DNA from 2 places in the Paenibacillus sp. S02 genome. Region 1 is predicted to be linked to the other one. Evidence: predicted binding sites of a transcription regulator. Region 1 holds the regulator's gene; the other holds the start of a gene.
What was found. Region 1 encodes Rex, which represses fermentation and respiration genes when NADH is low (regulators of the CRP and FNR family bind a similar motif). Its sites were predicted from a motif close to TTGTGAAATATTTCACAA; they were not measured.
Positions count from the first base shown of each region.

Region 1 (8,607 bases):
GTCATATCATACAATTGGTACTTCAGGGAAGAACTCCCTGCATTGATTACGAGAATTTTCATATCCGGTCACCATCCTTGTCGTACTTAAAGAAGCCTTCGCCCGATTTCACGCCCAGATTACCTGCACGCACCATTTTCTTCAGTACGATGGACGGACGATATTTCAATTCGCCGAATTCACGGAACATACGCTCCAGAGCAGCCAAAACGGAATCCAGACCAAAGCGGTCAGCCATTTCCAAAGGACCGCTTTGGAAGCTATAGCCGATTCGCATAGCGTCATCGATATCTTCTGCGGAAGCCACGCCTTCTTGAAGTACATGGGCCGCTTCGTTAATCAGCAGACAGATAATCCGGCTTGTTACGAATCCAGGAGATTCATAAATCATGACTCCTTTTTTCTCCACTATTTCTTCCACGAACATTTTAGTGTGTTCAAATGTATCGTCCGAAGTTTTCAAACCACGAATAATTTCTACGAGATCAATACGGGATACTGGATAAATAAAGTGCATACCAATAACACGCTCAGGATACTTGGTCGAGCTAGCAAGCTCGGTCAGGCTCAGCGTGGATGTATTACTTGCAAGAATAATATTGCTTGGACACACATGGTCTAGCTCTTGGAACACTGCTTTCTTCTCGTCCAGATTCTCTGTAATAGTCTCAATGACCATATCACAGCTGCCGAGCTCCGCCAAATGGATTACTTTTTGAATACGGGATAAGATCAATTTTTTCTCAGCTTGAGTAATTGCCCACTTTTCCAGTTGTTTGTCCAGACTCGTTTCAATCATATTGTAGGCGTAGTCTAGTTTCTCTGGTGTCTGCTCTACCAACAGCACATCGATTCCTTTGGACGCGAGCATTTCAGAAATCCCCTGTCCCATGGTGCCGCCGCCGATGACGCCGATTTTTTTAAATTGCATGATTCTTTACTCCACCCTTTCCTGGTCACTCTCATATATTGTATCCTTCTTTGTCGAAAAATACATGTTTATGTCCCAATAGATAATAATATCTTAGCACGGACTAAAAGTAAAAAAAAATAACCAGCATAAAAAATTATGCTGGTAATAAAGCATTTTCACTAAATTGACATCTAAATTGGTCTCCAGACAGAGTTTCTTCCTTCATCAGGATGTCAAGTGAGTTGTCGAACACAGGACGATGCTTTTCCAGCAGCTCCAAAGTTCGGGTATGCAGGTCAGCCATAATCTCGCCATTTTCCCGCATGAGTTCTTCTTTGGTTACCATTTCCATGTTAATAATGCCAAGTGAAGTCAAACCGGAAGTCATCATCGTATGAACGATGTTCAGCGCCTGCTCAAAATCATTACTTGAGCCGGTACTGCGACCGCCATAGTACATTTCTTCCGCCGTAGCCCCTGCGAGCGAGATCATAATTTGCTCCTCCAGGAACTGCTTGGTGTATAAATAATGCTCTTGCTGTGGATTGTGGCGCACATAGCCAAGCGCTTTCCCACGTGGGCTAAGTGCTACCTGGCTTACGCTACCGGGACGAACAATTTCGGCCATAATAGCATGTCCTAGTTCATGAATCGCTACACGTTTTTTCTCTTCCAAGGTCGATTCTCGGTCTGTCTTTTCACCCATCATCACTTTGTCAATTGCCATCGACAGATGCTTCTGCGCAATCATTTTCTGATCCTGTCTCATCGCATAGATTGCCGCTTCATTCATCACGCTCTCCAGCTGTGCGCCGGAAAACCCGTAAGATTCCTCAGCAATTTTGTCCAGATTCGCATCTTCCTGAATCGGTTTGTTTTTGGCATGAATTTTTAGAATATGAAGACGGCCCTTCTTGTCAGGCAGATCCACTTGAATATGACGGTCAAAACGCCCTGGACGCGTTAAGGCGCTGTCCAGCATTTCTTTACGGTTTGTTGCCGCAATGATCAAAATCCGCGGTGTATCTGCCGAATAAATACCATCCATTTCTGTCAGTAACTGATTCAAAGTCTGATCATATTCTCGTTGCTGTCCACCCTCACGTTTACCACCAATTACATCGATTTCGTCAATAAAAATAATTGCATTTTCCTTCTTTTCCTTGGCTGCACGAGTACGCGCCTCCCGAAACAACTCACGGACACGACCTGCTCCAACACCAACGTACATTTCAACAAATTCACTACCTGAGGCTGCAACAAATACAGAATTAGTGTAGTGTGCCGCTGCCTTCGCCATCAGCGTTTTCCCTGTTCCCGGAGGACCTGTGAGCAAAACGCCTTTTAATGGACGGATACCAAACTTGGAAATTTCATCATGTCGATTCAAAAAATCCAGGGCCTCGCGCAGTTCCTGCTTGGCGCTTTCTTGCCCACCGATTTCCTCAAAAGTCAGCTTGTCCGGACCATTTTTTTTACGTTTACGCTCTTGCCCAGCACCTACGGCCAAACCGCCACGCGCATGCATAAGCATTAACAAGCCGCTGAGCATCACGCCAGCAACCAGAAGAGGGATAATATTTACCCCAATAAAAACGAGAAATATAATGGTTACCGGCACAATGCCGATTAATATTTCCTTGATCCATCTAGGCATTAGGCCATACCCCCATTTGCTGAGATTGACGTGGCAAAACGATAAACTTGGTCGCTTTACCTTCGCTGAGTCGGATATAGACATTGTTCGAATCCATGTCGGTATCAGCTTTGATACCCGTCTTTTTCTTTTTCATCTGCTCAACTGTAGATGAAATTTGAGTATACTTTTTATTTTCCATCGCTTCGGCCACAGGAAACATAGCCTCAGACCACCATTGATTCAGTGCTGAATTGGAACGATCTGCGATATCCAACTTAATGGTGCGGCTGCCAATGATGGATTGTCCTTTTTGCTTAACCACATCAACCAATTTGGCCACATCCGCCTGCGGTTTGAGATCTAGTTTCAATACAACCTGATCCTGTTTAATATCTATTTGAGCGCTTGTCACGCCTGGATATTGAGATACCAGTTTTTCCAGAGGACTTTGCATTGTAACCTGACGGTAAATGAACCATCCCCCAAATAGCAGCAAAGCTGCCAAAACTGCCGCCACAACGATAGGAACTGCACGCAATTTCAAACAACATCCTCCTCTCAAAATGTAAAACCCAGAAGAAACGGGACGAATGTCAACAAACAACCAAATTGCATGATCTTATAGTGATCAGCAATTCTTTTTTCTATCATTTTTGTCTATCACTTATAAAATATAGTATATCATAACGTATATCTAATATCGAAGGCAATGTGTGGAGGAGTTGTGATGAGGCAAAATCTTTGGTTATGGTGGAGGCGAGACGCTGCGTGTAGGATTTGATCTTACGATCGCTGTTGCCACCGGATTTTTTCGATTAGATTCTTATGGGGAAAATCCGGCGGCAAAGGCGAACGCTCCGCTTCTCCAGATTCAAATCCTCCACTCGCTATTGCCCGCCATAAAGATGAATTTGACCTAGGAGAGAAGATGGATAGGTAAAGATGCTTCACTGGCTTTCAGCCCAGCTTTACGGCATAGCAAGACTAAAAGACGTAAATACGAATTTTGTCGTATTTACGTCTTTTTCTTGAGCTTTTAATCATTTACTAGTCATTCATTCCACATTTGCCAATCCTCACACCAGGCTCAGTTATTGGGCAAAGTATATTTCACACCCGTCGCTACCCCATCTGAGAAACGATAAAAGGTGTAGTAATGATGACTTCCATCATCGTAAAACAACTGCCACACATATTCGCCATTGAACACACTCGGCTGAAGCCTTACAATTTTTGCACCTGGAAGCTGCTGCTGAATTATTGCCGTCATTTTTTGCTCATCGACTCCGTTCTTCAGCAACTCGGTATGAACACCGCTATTATCTGCCGCAGGTACGTTAGGTTGTCCCTCCACTTTTTGAAAAGGAACCCACACCATTATATTTTCATTCTGTGCATTTTTCCCTTGAACCACCCAATATACCTGATCCCACACAGACTTCCATGTTTGAGTCGTGCTAACCAGACCACCTGATTGCTTGGCCTTAATGATAGCGGCATTTTCCTCAGCCACCTGGTCTTGAGTAACATAGGAATAATACCAGAAAATGCTGATCAGGATCAGTATCACGGCCAAAATGGCGACCGCTATCCACTTTTTCTTATTTTTCAAACCCGTGCTTCCTCTCTAAGGGGATGTGACACCTGAATTAGCGCGACAGCAGCCCTTCAAAGGCGGCTTGTGCCTCATGTTTGATACGTTCCTCGTCCATAGTCAGGCATTCGCCGTTTTTCACAACCTGACGACCGTCTACCCATACGTGAGCCACGTCTTTGGCGCTTGCAGAGTATACCGCATGGGAAATAAGATCTGTACGCGGCAAGAAATGTGCCTGATTCAGATCCAACGCGATAAAGTCAGCCTTGTTGCCCGCTGCCAACGCTCCTACTTCTTTTAAACCAATCGACTTTGCACCATATTCTGTTGCCAGACGCAGCGCTTCACTTGCAGGAACTGCCGTAGGGTCACCGGATACACCCTTGTGAATAAGTGCCGCCAGACGCATTTCCTCGAACATATCCAGGTTATTATTGCTGGCAGGACCATCCGTTCCGAGAGAAACAGTAACCCCTGCACGCAGCAATTCAGGCACTCTGGCCACACCACTTGCCAGCTTCAAGTTGCTACCAGGATTATGCGAAACCGCTACACCACGTTCAGCCAGTAAAGCTATTTCTTCGTCGTTCAAATGAACGCCATGGGCAACAAGCGAAGGACGGGAGAAAAAGCCAAGCTTATCCAAGTGTGCAACTGGACGCAAACCGTAGTCGCGTACGTTTTGCTCCACTTCGGCGATCGTCTCAGACATGTGCGTATGCAGTGGCAAGTCCAGATCATGCGCAGCTTGTACGAATTTTTCAATAAACGCAGGTGGACATGTGTATGGCGCGTGCGGAGACATCATCGTTGTAATACGCCCGTCTGCTTTACCATGCCAGTTACGCGCAAAAGTCACGGCCTCAGCCAGCTTGATTCGCTGTTCTTCTTCCGAGCATAGTCCAATTGCTCCACGCATCAGACTTGCACGAATACCTGACTCTTCAGCTACACGAGCCACCTGATCCATATGATCGTACATATCCAGGAAGGTCGTTGTTCCACCTTTCAGCATTTCCAGCACAGACAAGGACGTACCCCAGTATACGTCCGTAGATGTAAACTTGGCTTCCATAGGCCACATTTTCTCCTGAAGCCATACTTGAAGTGCCAAGTCATCTCCATGCCCACGCAGCAGAGACATCGCCGCATGACCATGAGTATTAATCAGACCAGGTAAAAACAATAGCCCCTTACCATCGATCGCTTCCGTCTCTTCCTCACCCGCAGGCAAAGTTTCGCCAATATAAGTAATACGGCTATCCTCCACAATCATAAAACCATGGACTACCCCAGCTTCTGATCCATTTACGGCAAAAGAGCCGTTTTTAATCATCCATTTATTCACTGTCATATTGTGTTTCTTCCTTTCCGTCCTCCAAATAATAAGCGAGGCTAAGCAAATCAGTTGTAAAGTCTGTGGCATGAATCCGAATGTTGGCCGGTGCCTTGAGAGTAGTCGGTGCAAAGTTCAGGATCGCTCCAATTCCGCTCTCAATAAGCCTGTCAGCCACGTGCTGTGCTTCAAAATCAGGTACAGTAATAATCCCGATTCGAATGTTTTTTTCTTTCACAGTCGCTTCCAGTTCATCCATCGGTTGAACGACCAATGTATTGATCTTGGTCCCTACCTTATCCGGAAACGCATCAAATACTGCTACAATCTTCATATTGTCTTTTAAATAAGCGTTATAATTCGAAAGGGCTTGCCCCAGATTACCCGCACCGACCAATACGACATTAATTTGCTGGTCGATTTTCAGGATATGGCGTATTTTCTCGATTAGATAAGAAACATCATAACCGATACCCTTCCGACCAAAATCTCCAAAATAGGCGAGATCTTTACGGATTTGGGCCGGGTTCAAATCTAGCCTCTGTCCCAACTCTTGAGAAGAGACCGTAGCCACCTCCCGTTTGTGAAGTGCATTCAGATAACGTAAATATACGGGTAACCTCCGTACGACAGCCTCTGAAATTTTATCTGATTTCATACTTGCTCCCCCTAATTGTAACGAACATACTTAGTGTCCGTCCGTTATGCCTCTGTCTCCGGGGCGGATTGGAGCCATTCGGCGATGCGGGGCACCATTTGCTCCGATGGCATATGCTCCATTTTTGGTCCCGGTAACGAGTACAAAAAGTGCTTTCCGTAATAGGATTCGATCACACGCGTATCGTAAACGATAACGACCCCATGGTCGCTCGCTGTACGTACCAACCGACCAAATCCCTGTTTGAAGCGTATGACCGCTTGTGGTACAGACAGCTTCATAAATGGATTCTTCTTCTGCTGCTGAAGCAGCTCGCTTTTTGCCTCCAGCAACGGGTGGTTCGGCGGTTGAAACGGCAAGCGAACAATGGCCAAACAAGTCAGAGCCTTCCCCGGAATATCGACGCCCTCCCAGAAGCTGCTGGTTCCCAGCAATACAGAAGCTTTGGCTTCCTGAAAACGGCGGGTTAGCTTGCTGCGACTGCCACTGTCCACACCTTGTCCCAGCACAGTAATTTCGCTGGATGCTAAGGCCTCTTTGAGCGGCTCATACACTTGCCGGAGCATCCGATAGGAAGTAAACAGAACGAGCATTCTCCCCCGCGTCGCCTGAGCAGTCGCTCCTAGAGAACTAACGAGCATATCTACAAAGTGTGCATCTCCTACACTGCCCTTCACGCTTGGGAAATCCCGTGGAATGACCAGCAACACCTGATCCCTGTAATTAAAGGGTGACGGGAGCTGCGAAGTCATCAGCCGCTCTTGATCTGCAGCCTCCTGTAAGCCGAGCTGATCGATCATGTACTGAAACGACTTATCTACCGATAAGGTAGCAGACGTCAGAATAATGCTTCTTTTTTTGTCAAAAAACATTTCTTTCAACTGGCGGCTCACATCGACGGGCACCGCATAAAATTGCAATGATTTACTACGGAATTGCCCACTCGCTTCGAGCCAGTATACGGTTGTTTCATCATCGAGTCGGATAAAAAAGCGCAAATTTTCTCGGATCCCCGCCAAATCCTTGAGCAGACCCGTGATATCTGTAATAAGGCTATCCGCCGCATAATCGTCATGTTCTTCCTTGACGTCCAGCATCAGCTTGTCGCCCTTGCGCAAAATTTCACTCATCGTTACATATAGCTGATTTTCCAAAGCCCCCGCCTGATCCCACTTTGCAGGCTTGGCTGAAGGTTTGAGACGGGAAGAAAACTGTCCTGTTTCACCCGGTGTCGCATCGCTTCGCTCTGGCAACATGCCAAACAGCTTGTCGCTTAGCAGGTCCCAAGTTTCCTTAACCTCTAACACGAGCGGATACATCTGGTCGATGGTTGAGGCCCAATCCGCCGACTTCTCGTGCCCCGATTTTGCCAACTGTTGACGAAGTGAAGGCAGTTGTCCATTCTTGCTGTCTTTGAACAGTCGCGTCAGTGTATGCACGAGTGTGAAATATTTCATATGCATACCTAGGTGCTTACCAGCTACTTCCTCCAGGTGATGGGCTTCATCAATCACCAGATGTTCATAGCTCGGCAACAACTGGTGACTGGCTTTGACGTCTGTGAACAACTTAGAGTGATTCGTAATAACGACATCCGCTATTCCTGCTTCATGGCGTGCACGATGATAATAGCATTTGCGGAACCATGGGCAAGAACGACCAAGACAGGACTCTGAATCACTCGCCACCGTTTCCCAGAAATCCCCTCCACGGTTGCTCAAATTCAGTTCTTCATCATCACCGGTTTCTGTTAGCGTCAACCAGACGATCATTTGAGCCGCTGTAATTAAATCTTCCTTCGGTGTCGCGAAGTCTCTTCTGTTTATTTTATGTTCAAACTTACGCAGACACAAATAATGTCCCCGACCCTTGAAAATAGCAGCCCGGAACGGAAACGAAATCACCTTGGTCAGCATAGGAATGTCGCGCTCGCGTAATTGCTCCTGCAGGTTGATCGTATGTGTACTTACCATAACGCGCTGTCCTTTTTTTACACTGTGATACAGCGATGGGAGCAAATAACCGAGGGACTTTCCTGTTCCTGTACCTGCTTCGATCAGCAGATGCTTGTCTTCACTCAGTGCCTGATTTACACCCTCAATCATCTGTATCTGCGCCTCGCGCTCCTCATATTGGCTCAAGGATGAACGCAAATTGTCCCGCACATCATCCATGTACTCCTCAAAGGAAACACCTGAAAGTGGATTCGGGTCATCTTCTCTACGCGGTGCAGCTAGCTCCGTCCAATCTTCCACTTTTAGCGCAAGCTGACGAAAAAACTGATGTCCCTCCAAATCCTGAATAGGATCAAGCTCTTTCTCTTCACGCACCCCATCAAGAAACCATCCAAGGTCACTGTCTTCCTCTGCAAACAAATCGCTAAGCCGCTGTATCGTTATCAGAGGTAATGCTTGAAGCTCACCCAGACACTTTAAAAACACCTCAGCCGTAGCCAACGCGTCGC
Region 1 is NZ_CP073682.1:3,449,019-3,457,625, forward strand. Features, by position in the region: gene KAI36_RS15190 (acetate/propionate family kinase) at 1-62, opposite strand, end outside; gene KAI36_RS15195 (3-hydroxyacyl-CoA dehydrogenase family protein) at 59-931, opposite strand; gene KAI36_RS15200 (AAA family ATPase) at 1,068-2,570, opposite strand; gene KAI36_RS15205 (hypothetical protein) at 2,563-3,096, opposite strand; gene KAI36_RS15210 (cell wall elongation regulator TseB-like domain-containing protein) at 3,640-4,164, opposite strand; gene KAI36_RS15215 (amidohydrolase) at 4,202-5,503, opposite strand; gene KAI36_RS15220 (redox-sensing transcriptional repressor Rex) at 5,490-6,143, opposite strand; gene dinG (ATP-dependent DNA helicase DinG) at 6,188-8,607, opposite strand, start outside.

Region 2 (8,607 bases), 2.8 Mb from region 1:
TATAAAATCCGGCCAAGTACACCTCTCTATTTCTCATATCCATCGTTAAAATGACCGCGTTCCCATGAGATCTGTCATACCCCGGACCATGGTCATCATAAAAATCCTGCGTCATTTTCATAACATCCATATTGTCGGGATTGAGGGTAGTATAAATAATAATGTCCGTTTCTCTTTCCGCTCCGTATTGATTAGCCATAGCGTTCAACACATCATACTCTTCCTGATTGAGCAGACCCGCTTCATCATAAATCAATGGCTTCATTTCTGTCGTTGCTGGTTCGCCCTTCATTTCCATAGGAAGCGCCAGAAAAACAGCAAAGAACAACAAGACGGCTATAATGGCTCTATGTCTTTTCAATAGAATTCCCCTCCCATCATCAACCAAGTGATTAACCTCAATGAAAAGAGAGTAATGCCGAAAATGCCTGCAAACCAAGCCGTCACTTTGAACTTGCTAATCGGAGGCTTACCGACTACCTTGCCCGTCTGTCCGTTCATAGCAAACGTATGTTCCAATTGATTATAGTCATAGTGTATGACCCACACCGGGAGCAGGACATAATCCGCTTGTTTTAATGTAGTATCAATTTGCTTTTCCGCATAACTCACGGCCGTATACTCTGACACCGTAGAATGAATATAAGCATCAATATATTCCTTCACTTTTTCTTTAACTCGCGGGAAAAGCTCTTCTTCGTTATAACTGTACTTCTCCGCAATATAACCTGCTAGATATGGCGTTTTAAAGGGTTTTAGCTGATCGTATGGAAAAGGCTCCAATTTATCCATCAGCTCATCGTTCATTTTCTCCGCAGCATCAATCGGAACCTTTACATAATTCAAACGGATTTTCCGATATACATCAAAATGCTTTGTTTCCGTATATTCGTAGTCTCCGCTCGTATAGGTTCTCACTTGGGTACCTTCACCTTGAACCTCAATTTTATTATGTAATTCATATAACCAGAAGGGCACATACATCCCGGTTATTCCCTTGATTCGGTCTGCTATCATGAACCGGTTCGGCGTCAGACGGCCATTCTTGCACCATTTTTTGAAAGCAGCTATGGCTTCTTCCTTACTGATGGAAAAAGGAATAACCTGCGCTGGAGCCAGCTTTCCAGTCAGTCGATCCCCGAGAACCACGGCAGAACCACAAAAGCTGCACACCGTTGCACTCGTCTCCACTTCGGTCATAATCACTGCTCCGCAGTTATTACAATGATACTCATGGGCCTCATCTTCTGAAAAAATACGATTTATCAGAGGATCAGGAATAGATTCGATATTGTCTTCTCTTCCGCAACTATGACAGGATAACGTCCCTGTCTCACCGTCAAAAACCATGCCGCTGCCGCAGTTGGGGCATTTGTATTCGATAACCGGCATCTGCTCACCTCTTCATGTAGATACTGTTATGATTCCTTATAAAGCATCCAGATCGTCCTTCGTTCCTGCCCGAAGCTCGGCTATAGCCATCGCTTCATCATACGCTCTGTTCACCTGTTCTTCCATAACTTCGAAAGCAGAATTCTTGTTACCTATAGAATTCAAGGTTTGCTGTGCTTTGGCAACCGCCATCTTCCCTTTAAGTTCAGCGCTCCGCGCTTCTAGTTGCCCCATATCGGACACCAACTTCTCCTGCATTTGTTTCATATTTACGGCGTTTGTCGAAGCTACATCATAGGACGTTTGTAATTGTTCCAATTTCTCCGCCTGCAAACCTTTTCTCTCCAAAAACTTTCGAGCTTCCTCTTCATTACCAGCTTCCACAGACTTACTGGCATAATGCTGGAACTTTTTGATTTCGGCTTTGCATTCATCCAGTGCTCTTTTTGCCCTTCTCTCATCAGCCAACACTGAGGCCGTCTCCGCTTTCACCTTGCCTAGATCACTGTTTAAATTCCGCATATAATCGTCAATGGTTCTCTCCGGGTCTCCCACCTTATCCACTAAGGCGTTAATATTCATTTTCATAATATCCCTAAACCTCGACAAAATTCCCATGATGACCTCCTTCGAAAGGACTACATTCCACCATATCATACATCAAATCCGGTAAAAAATGTTCATCATAGCTCTATATACTGACCCACTGATCACTTTCGGATGTGTGTTCGTTTTATTATAAAAGCAAAGGGTCCAAAAACCCTCGACAGATTTTTGAACCCTTCTATTTATTGTTCCTGATTATAGTTCTTCATAGGACTTGGGGTCCTGACCCCATATCCGTCCATCCTCACTGCTAAATGCCGAAATCACGTTCATTTCCTCTGAAGACAACTCAAAATCGAAAATATCCAGATTCTCCGTTTGGTGTTTTAAAGAAGAGGCCTTAGGGATCGGGATTGCTCCAAGTTGGATATGCCAACGTAAAATCGCTTGTGTAGTCGTTTTACCATGAGCAGCAGCGATTTCCCCAATCTCTTCATTCTCCAGCATGCTGTGACCGCGACCCAAGGGGCTCCACGATTCCGTCACGATGCCTTGTTCAGCATCTTTTGCACGCTGATGCTCCTGATTAAATAATGGATGCAATTCAACTTGATTTAAGCTCGGCGTGACACCTGTTTCCCGAATTAAACGTTCATTATGCTCGGGCAGAAAATTGCAGACCCCGATGGAACGAATATAGCCCCTTTTCTTCGCCTCAATCAACGCCTGCCAGGCTTCAACATATCGATCAATTTGGGGATTCGGCCAATGGATCAGATACAGATCATAATAGTCCAGACCTCCTCTATATAATGACTCTTCGATCGTTACAATGGCTTCTTGGTAAGCATGTCGGCGACCCGGTAGTTTGGAGCAAATCAACAATTCTTCTCTGGGCACAGAGCTCTGCCGGACCGCTTTCCCAACAGCACCCTCATTTTCATAGTTGAACGCTGTGTCGATCAGACGGTAACCTGCATCAATCGCGCCGGTAATTGCCTTGACTCCATCTGCACCTTTCAATCCAGCAGTCCCAAATCCAATGACGGGCACTTTAGTCCCATCATTCAATACCTTCTCCGGAATTTGATGGTTCATATTAACAGCCTCCTTTACTATTCTCATATAACATAACACCTCTTCAAAGCTCCGGCAAAATATAGAAATCCATTCCGTTCCCTATATATGTATATACCCACTAGCTCGTAACTTCCCTACCAAGTTCTCTGTGTGCTAAATCAAAAAGCGCCTGATCCCCATTGAAATCATACTTGAAGTCAAGGGGTCAGGCACTTGTACCACTACCAAATCATATATTCCACTTCATGCTTGATTGCTTGGTTGTCCAACACAAAGTTGAAGTATCTGTATTTTTATTTCAAGCCTTTCCATACCCAGTTCTCTACCTCTGGCAAGTCAATGCCCTCTTCGCGAATGAATTGATGATGTTTCTTAACCGTAGCATCCATTTCATCCACAATGTTGGTGTACTTCTCAGCGTCAGGTAAGTTGAGAACAGCTTCCTTCACTAAGTCAAAACGATCCATTTGATTCAATACACGCATATCAAATGGTGTCGTAATATCGCCATTCTCACGGTAACCATGTACATGCAAGTTATGATTGTGACGATCAAAGAACAGATCTTTGATCAGACCTTCGTAACCATGGAAAGCGAAAACAACTGGCTTGTCTTTTGTGAAAAAATGATCAAACTCGGCGTCGGATAATCCACGCGGGTCTAGTTTTTGACTTCTCAGTTTCAGCAAATCTACCACGTTGATGTACCGAATCTTCAAGTCAGGCAGTTTTTCATGCAAAATGGAAATCGCAGCTAAGCTTTCAATAGTTGGCTCTGTACCAGCAGAAGCAATGACAAGGTCAGGTTCTCCACCTTGATCTGTACTTGCCCAGTCAATAATCTTCAACCCTTTATCCACCAATTCTTTCGCTTCATCAGCAGTAAACCATTGTGGACGTGGGTGTTTAGACGAAACAATCAAATTGATCTTTTGACGGTCGTTTAAAATGGTGTCGAAAACAGCCAACAATGAATTGGCATCAGCTGGAAGATACTCCCGAATAAATTCTGGTTTTTTATCAGCCAAATGACCTAACAAACCTGGATCTTGGTGTGTATACCCATTATGATCCTGTTGGAACACCGTTGAGGTTGCTACGACATTCAATGATGGGATATCTGCACGCCATCCTTGATCCGTTGCTTTACGCAGCCACTTAAAGTGTTGGGTGATCATCGAGTCAACCACACGCAGGAAGGCTTCGTAACTTGCAAAGAAACCATGACGACCTGTTAATACATAACCCTCCAGCAATCCTTCAGCTTGGTGTTCGGATAATTGAGAATCAATTACGCGACCATAGGATGATAAGAATTCATCATTAGGTTCAATAATTTGGTCCATCCATTGGCGTTTGGTTACTTCAAAAACAGGAGCCAAGCGGTTAGACATCGTTTCATCCGGTCCGAAGATTCTGAAATTACGATTTTCTTCATTTAAGAGAACCACATCTTTAACGTATTTCCCTAAAACCGACATATCTTGCGCAATCACTTTACCAGGTACGGAATTATCCAGCGCATAGTTACGGAAATCCGGTAACTTCAAGTCTTTAATGAGGTTACCCGCATTCGCAACAGGGTTCATTCCCATACGTTTATCGCCTGTAGGCAGAATTTCAGCAAGCTCAGAGTTTAAACGACCGTTTTCGTCGAACAATTCCTCTGGTCTGTAGCTATTCAGCCATTCTAACAAAGCAGGTGCGTGTTGCATATTTTTTTGATCAACTGGAATTGGAACCTGATGGGCACGGAATGAATTTTCATTCGGTACGTTGTCCCATTCCTTCGGACCTGTCCAGCCCTTAGGTGAACGGAATACAATCATCGGCCACGCCGGACGAGTAAGGTCATTATTTTCACGCGCATTCTTCTGAATAGCTTCAATCTTCTCGATGGCCGTATCCAATACTTTCGCCATTTCTGGATGCATGTGATCCGGATTTTCACCTTCAACAAAGAACGGTTCCCAACCCAAACCTTTAAAGTATGAGGTCAATTCTTCTTTCGATTGACGAGACATAATCGTTGGGTTACTAATCTTAAAGCCATTCAAGTGCAAGATTGGTAGCACTGCACCATCTGTGATGGGATTGATAAATCTGTTAGAGAACCACGAAGCGGCTAATGGGCCCGTTTCAGCTTCGCCATCACCAATAACAACAGCCGAAATCAGATCAGGATTATCCAAAATGGCACCTACACCATGAGAAAGGGAGTAGCCTAATTCTCCACCTTCATGGATAGATCCAGGTGTTTCAGGAGCAGCATGTGAAGCAATACCGCCAGGGAAAGAGAATTGTTTGAACAATTTCTTCATACCTGGGATATCTTGCGTAATTTGCGGATAGATTTCAGTGTAGCTTCCATCCAGATAAGAATTTGAAACCATAACCTGGCCGCCGTGACCAGGACCTTCAATATAAAGCATGCTCAAATCATATTTATTAATAACACGATTTAGATGTGCATAAATAAAGTTTTGACCCGGAATTGTGCCCCAGTGTCCAATAGGCTTAACCTTCACATCTGAATCTTTTAAAGGCTCTCTCAACAAAGGATTATCTTTTAAATAAAGCTGACCTACCGAAATGTAGTTCGTTGCACGCCAATATGCATCAAGTTTTTCCAAATATGTTTTAGATGAATAATCTGCTAACACGGGTGATAATGACATTGTGTCCACTCCCTAAGTAGTTTTGTTTGTAATTTATTTCCGAAAATTTCATCTACATGTACATCATAACGCTACGCCAATTAAATTCAACCTTTTTCACAAGTGATACGGTCCAATTTTGTGAAATTTTGAACATACTATGAAATATAAATTAAAAAGACAGTAAAAAAGCTCTTACATTAAAATATATAGAAGTATAAACCAATAAAATTTGTAATAAACGAGGCAATCGCAGGCTCCAATCCTTTTTTCAAAACCATAAAAAAAAGACCGGAGAATTCTCCAGTCTTATCATTAGTGAACCGATACAAAGGTATTAAATTTCAAATATTTGTAATGAAATCGCATATGAGAAAACTCAAATGGCGTACCGTTATCTAAAAAGAAGACACCTTCCATAATACCTACAGGCTCATTTTCATTTAAATGTAGTAGCTTTTGATCATTCTCTTGAGACGGTTCTGCAAAAATGGATAAAAAAGATTTGGTGACGGCCAAGTTCCGCGAGTCTTCCAAATAATTAAAAATGGACCCCTCGATAATTGTCTGATTTAAATTTTGGACAATTTTAATGGGGATATAGCCTGTTTCAATCATAAAAGGATCATCATCAAACAGACGTAAGCGGACAATTTTGTATACAAAATCATGAGTCTCCAAGAACAAATCGCGCTGTAATTCTTCTGTTGGCGGAATGACCTCAAAACTCAATACTTTGATTTTTGGCTTTTTACCATGCATTTGAAAATTATCAGTGACCCCTAGATTAGAGCCTTCGTAGTTAAAGATAGATTCATTTCTTATGTATAATGGATTTATAAATGTCCCGGAACCTTGTTTTTTGAAAATAATTCCGACATTCTCCATTTTAGTCAGAGCACGTTTAATTGAACTACGACTAACCTGGTAAGTCTCACTAAGACTACGTTCATCTGGCAATCTCATATCTGCAAACTTTCCCGCAAAGATTTTCATCTTGAGATCGTCAATAATTTGCTTATAGACAAATTGTGTCATATAGTACTCCTCTTTCAGGTCTTCTATAACTCTATATAGTTTACCATAACTTGCCCATTTCATCTCATGTTTGTTTCTGTTGGCTGAGCGGGCTTTCAGCGGATAGGAAGCGCCGTCGCTTTTACTTTACATCTCTATGCATAATACCATGATTACACATATATAACACCACTGAACGTACCCGCAAAACAGCAGAAATTACAGAACCCCCACCTTAGCATCAGTAATAAGACCAAGCCTGTTTCGAACCTTGAGGGATGTTTGACTAGACCAGGCTAAAATCCTTGAATACATTGTTATTATTTATCTTGTTCAAACGTTTTCTAATAAGAATGGTGGGGGGGAGATCATATTGGCTATCCGCTACAGCGTCATCATTCCAACCTATAATCGAGCCCAGCAATTGTTGCTAACACTCGCTTCATTTGAGACACAAACCTATCCAAAGCAACTATTCGAAGTAATTGTAGCTGATGACGGTTCTACAGACGGAACGAAAGAAATGGTCGAAGGCTTCAAAGCATCCTATCCTCTTATCTATGTGTCACATCAGGAACAACGCGGTCGATCTGCCGTTCGAAATTTGGGACTGCGCCGTGCAAAAGGGCTATACATCATCTTCTGCGACGCTGACTTTGTAGTATTACCGGAATTCATTAGGATCGTGAGCCGTTATCACCGTAAATATCCCAAGTCCGTGCTCTCAGGCATTCCTCACTCATGGGACGATGCTTTTACCCATTATTACCCTGACTTTTCTCCTGAAGAAAAAGAACAATGTCGCAACATACTTACGCAGTCCAACTTATGGAATGCTGACTATGAAGCAGCGAACGAAATTACTCCGATCATAACCCCAGAAGATATCCTTCACCAAACGGGTGCACTGTCTAAAGTAGTTAGTCCCACAAGAGTCCCCCCCAATACGCAGAAACAATTTGCCACAACGGATGTCGCTCCCTGGATGCTGCTGGTTACTCGTTGTGTAGCCATCAGACGCAGTCACTTGATTCGTATTGGAGGTTTTAATGAACGGTTTGTGCTGTATGGACTCGAAGACTGGGACCTTGGCTATAGACTGCATCGCTTGAAGATCCCTTTTTATTGCATCAAAGAGGTGGTCGGATATCATCAGGAACATCCAACCTATCTTAGAGGTAACGTTTTAAATACAGAAAATCTGAGAATCATGTATGAAACTTACGGATTCAATGACTCCTCGTTAAATTTATTTGCCCTTATCCCTCCATCCGAGGATTTTGAGACCTACAAAAATACGTTGCGGGTATTGCGCAGGGGATTCCGCTCTAGGTTAACACGCTCATCAGCACTGTTATTAAGAAGAACACTACGCATTGCAGCCAAACAGTTCTACGATCAAAGCCATACTCATGCATACAAAAAATCATTACACTTGATAAAAAAGAAAGCAGCGAACCGGAAAAGTCGAGTCGCTCACGTGTTACGAGAAATGCTGGTGAAGTCTGAAAAGCTGGTGGAATAATAGTTACTCATTTACAGCGTACAAAATCGTGTGTATTGCATCCTCCTTACGGGATAAAAAAACTCCTCCATAAAGGTGCGAGCCCAACTTGGCAAGCAGCTTTATGGAGGAGGAGTCGCCATGTCAGGAGATAACGACAAGAATTGTCGTTACTAGTTTACTATTCCTCTGATAGTCCAGCATGCTTTCTGATTATTCATTACATATGAATTTTACCAACTGCTAAGAACTCAATATTTTAATGCTATCATCGCACCAGCTAATTAAACTGCTAAACTGACTCTTACCATAGCTCATTGTGATCATCCAATATTTGTGATTATGGTCTTTATGCTCTACGTTGATAAGCCAACGTTCAAGTTCTTCAAAAATATGCAAGCTTTCCACTAG
Region 2 is NZ_CP073682.1:231,545-240,151, reverse strand. Features, by position in the region: gene KAI36_RS01075 (TPM domain-containing protein) at 1-361, opposite strand, end outside; gene KAI36_RS01070 (TFIIB-type zinc ribbon-containing protein) at 358-1,392, opposite strand; gene KAI36_RS01065 (PspA/IM30 family protein) at 1,429-2,010, opposite strand; gene KAI36_RS01060 (aldo/keto reductase) at 2,194-3,036, opposite strand; gene KAI36_RS01055 (phosphoketolase family protein) at 3,312-5,696, opposite strand; gene KAI36_RS01050 (GntR family transcriptional regulator) at 5,991-6,713, opposite strand; gene KAI36_RS01045 (glycosyltransferase family 2 protein) at 7,066-8,217, shown strand; gene KAI36_RS01040 (PadR family transcriptional regulator) at 8,440-8,607, opposite strand, start outside.
Region 2: KAI36_RS01055 (phosphoketolase family protein) is a predicted target of Rex. The motif match lies at 5,815-5,832, and genes of this name have one in related genera.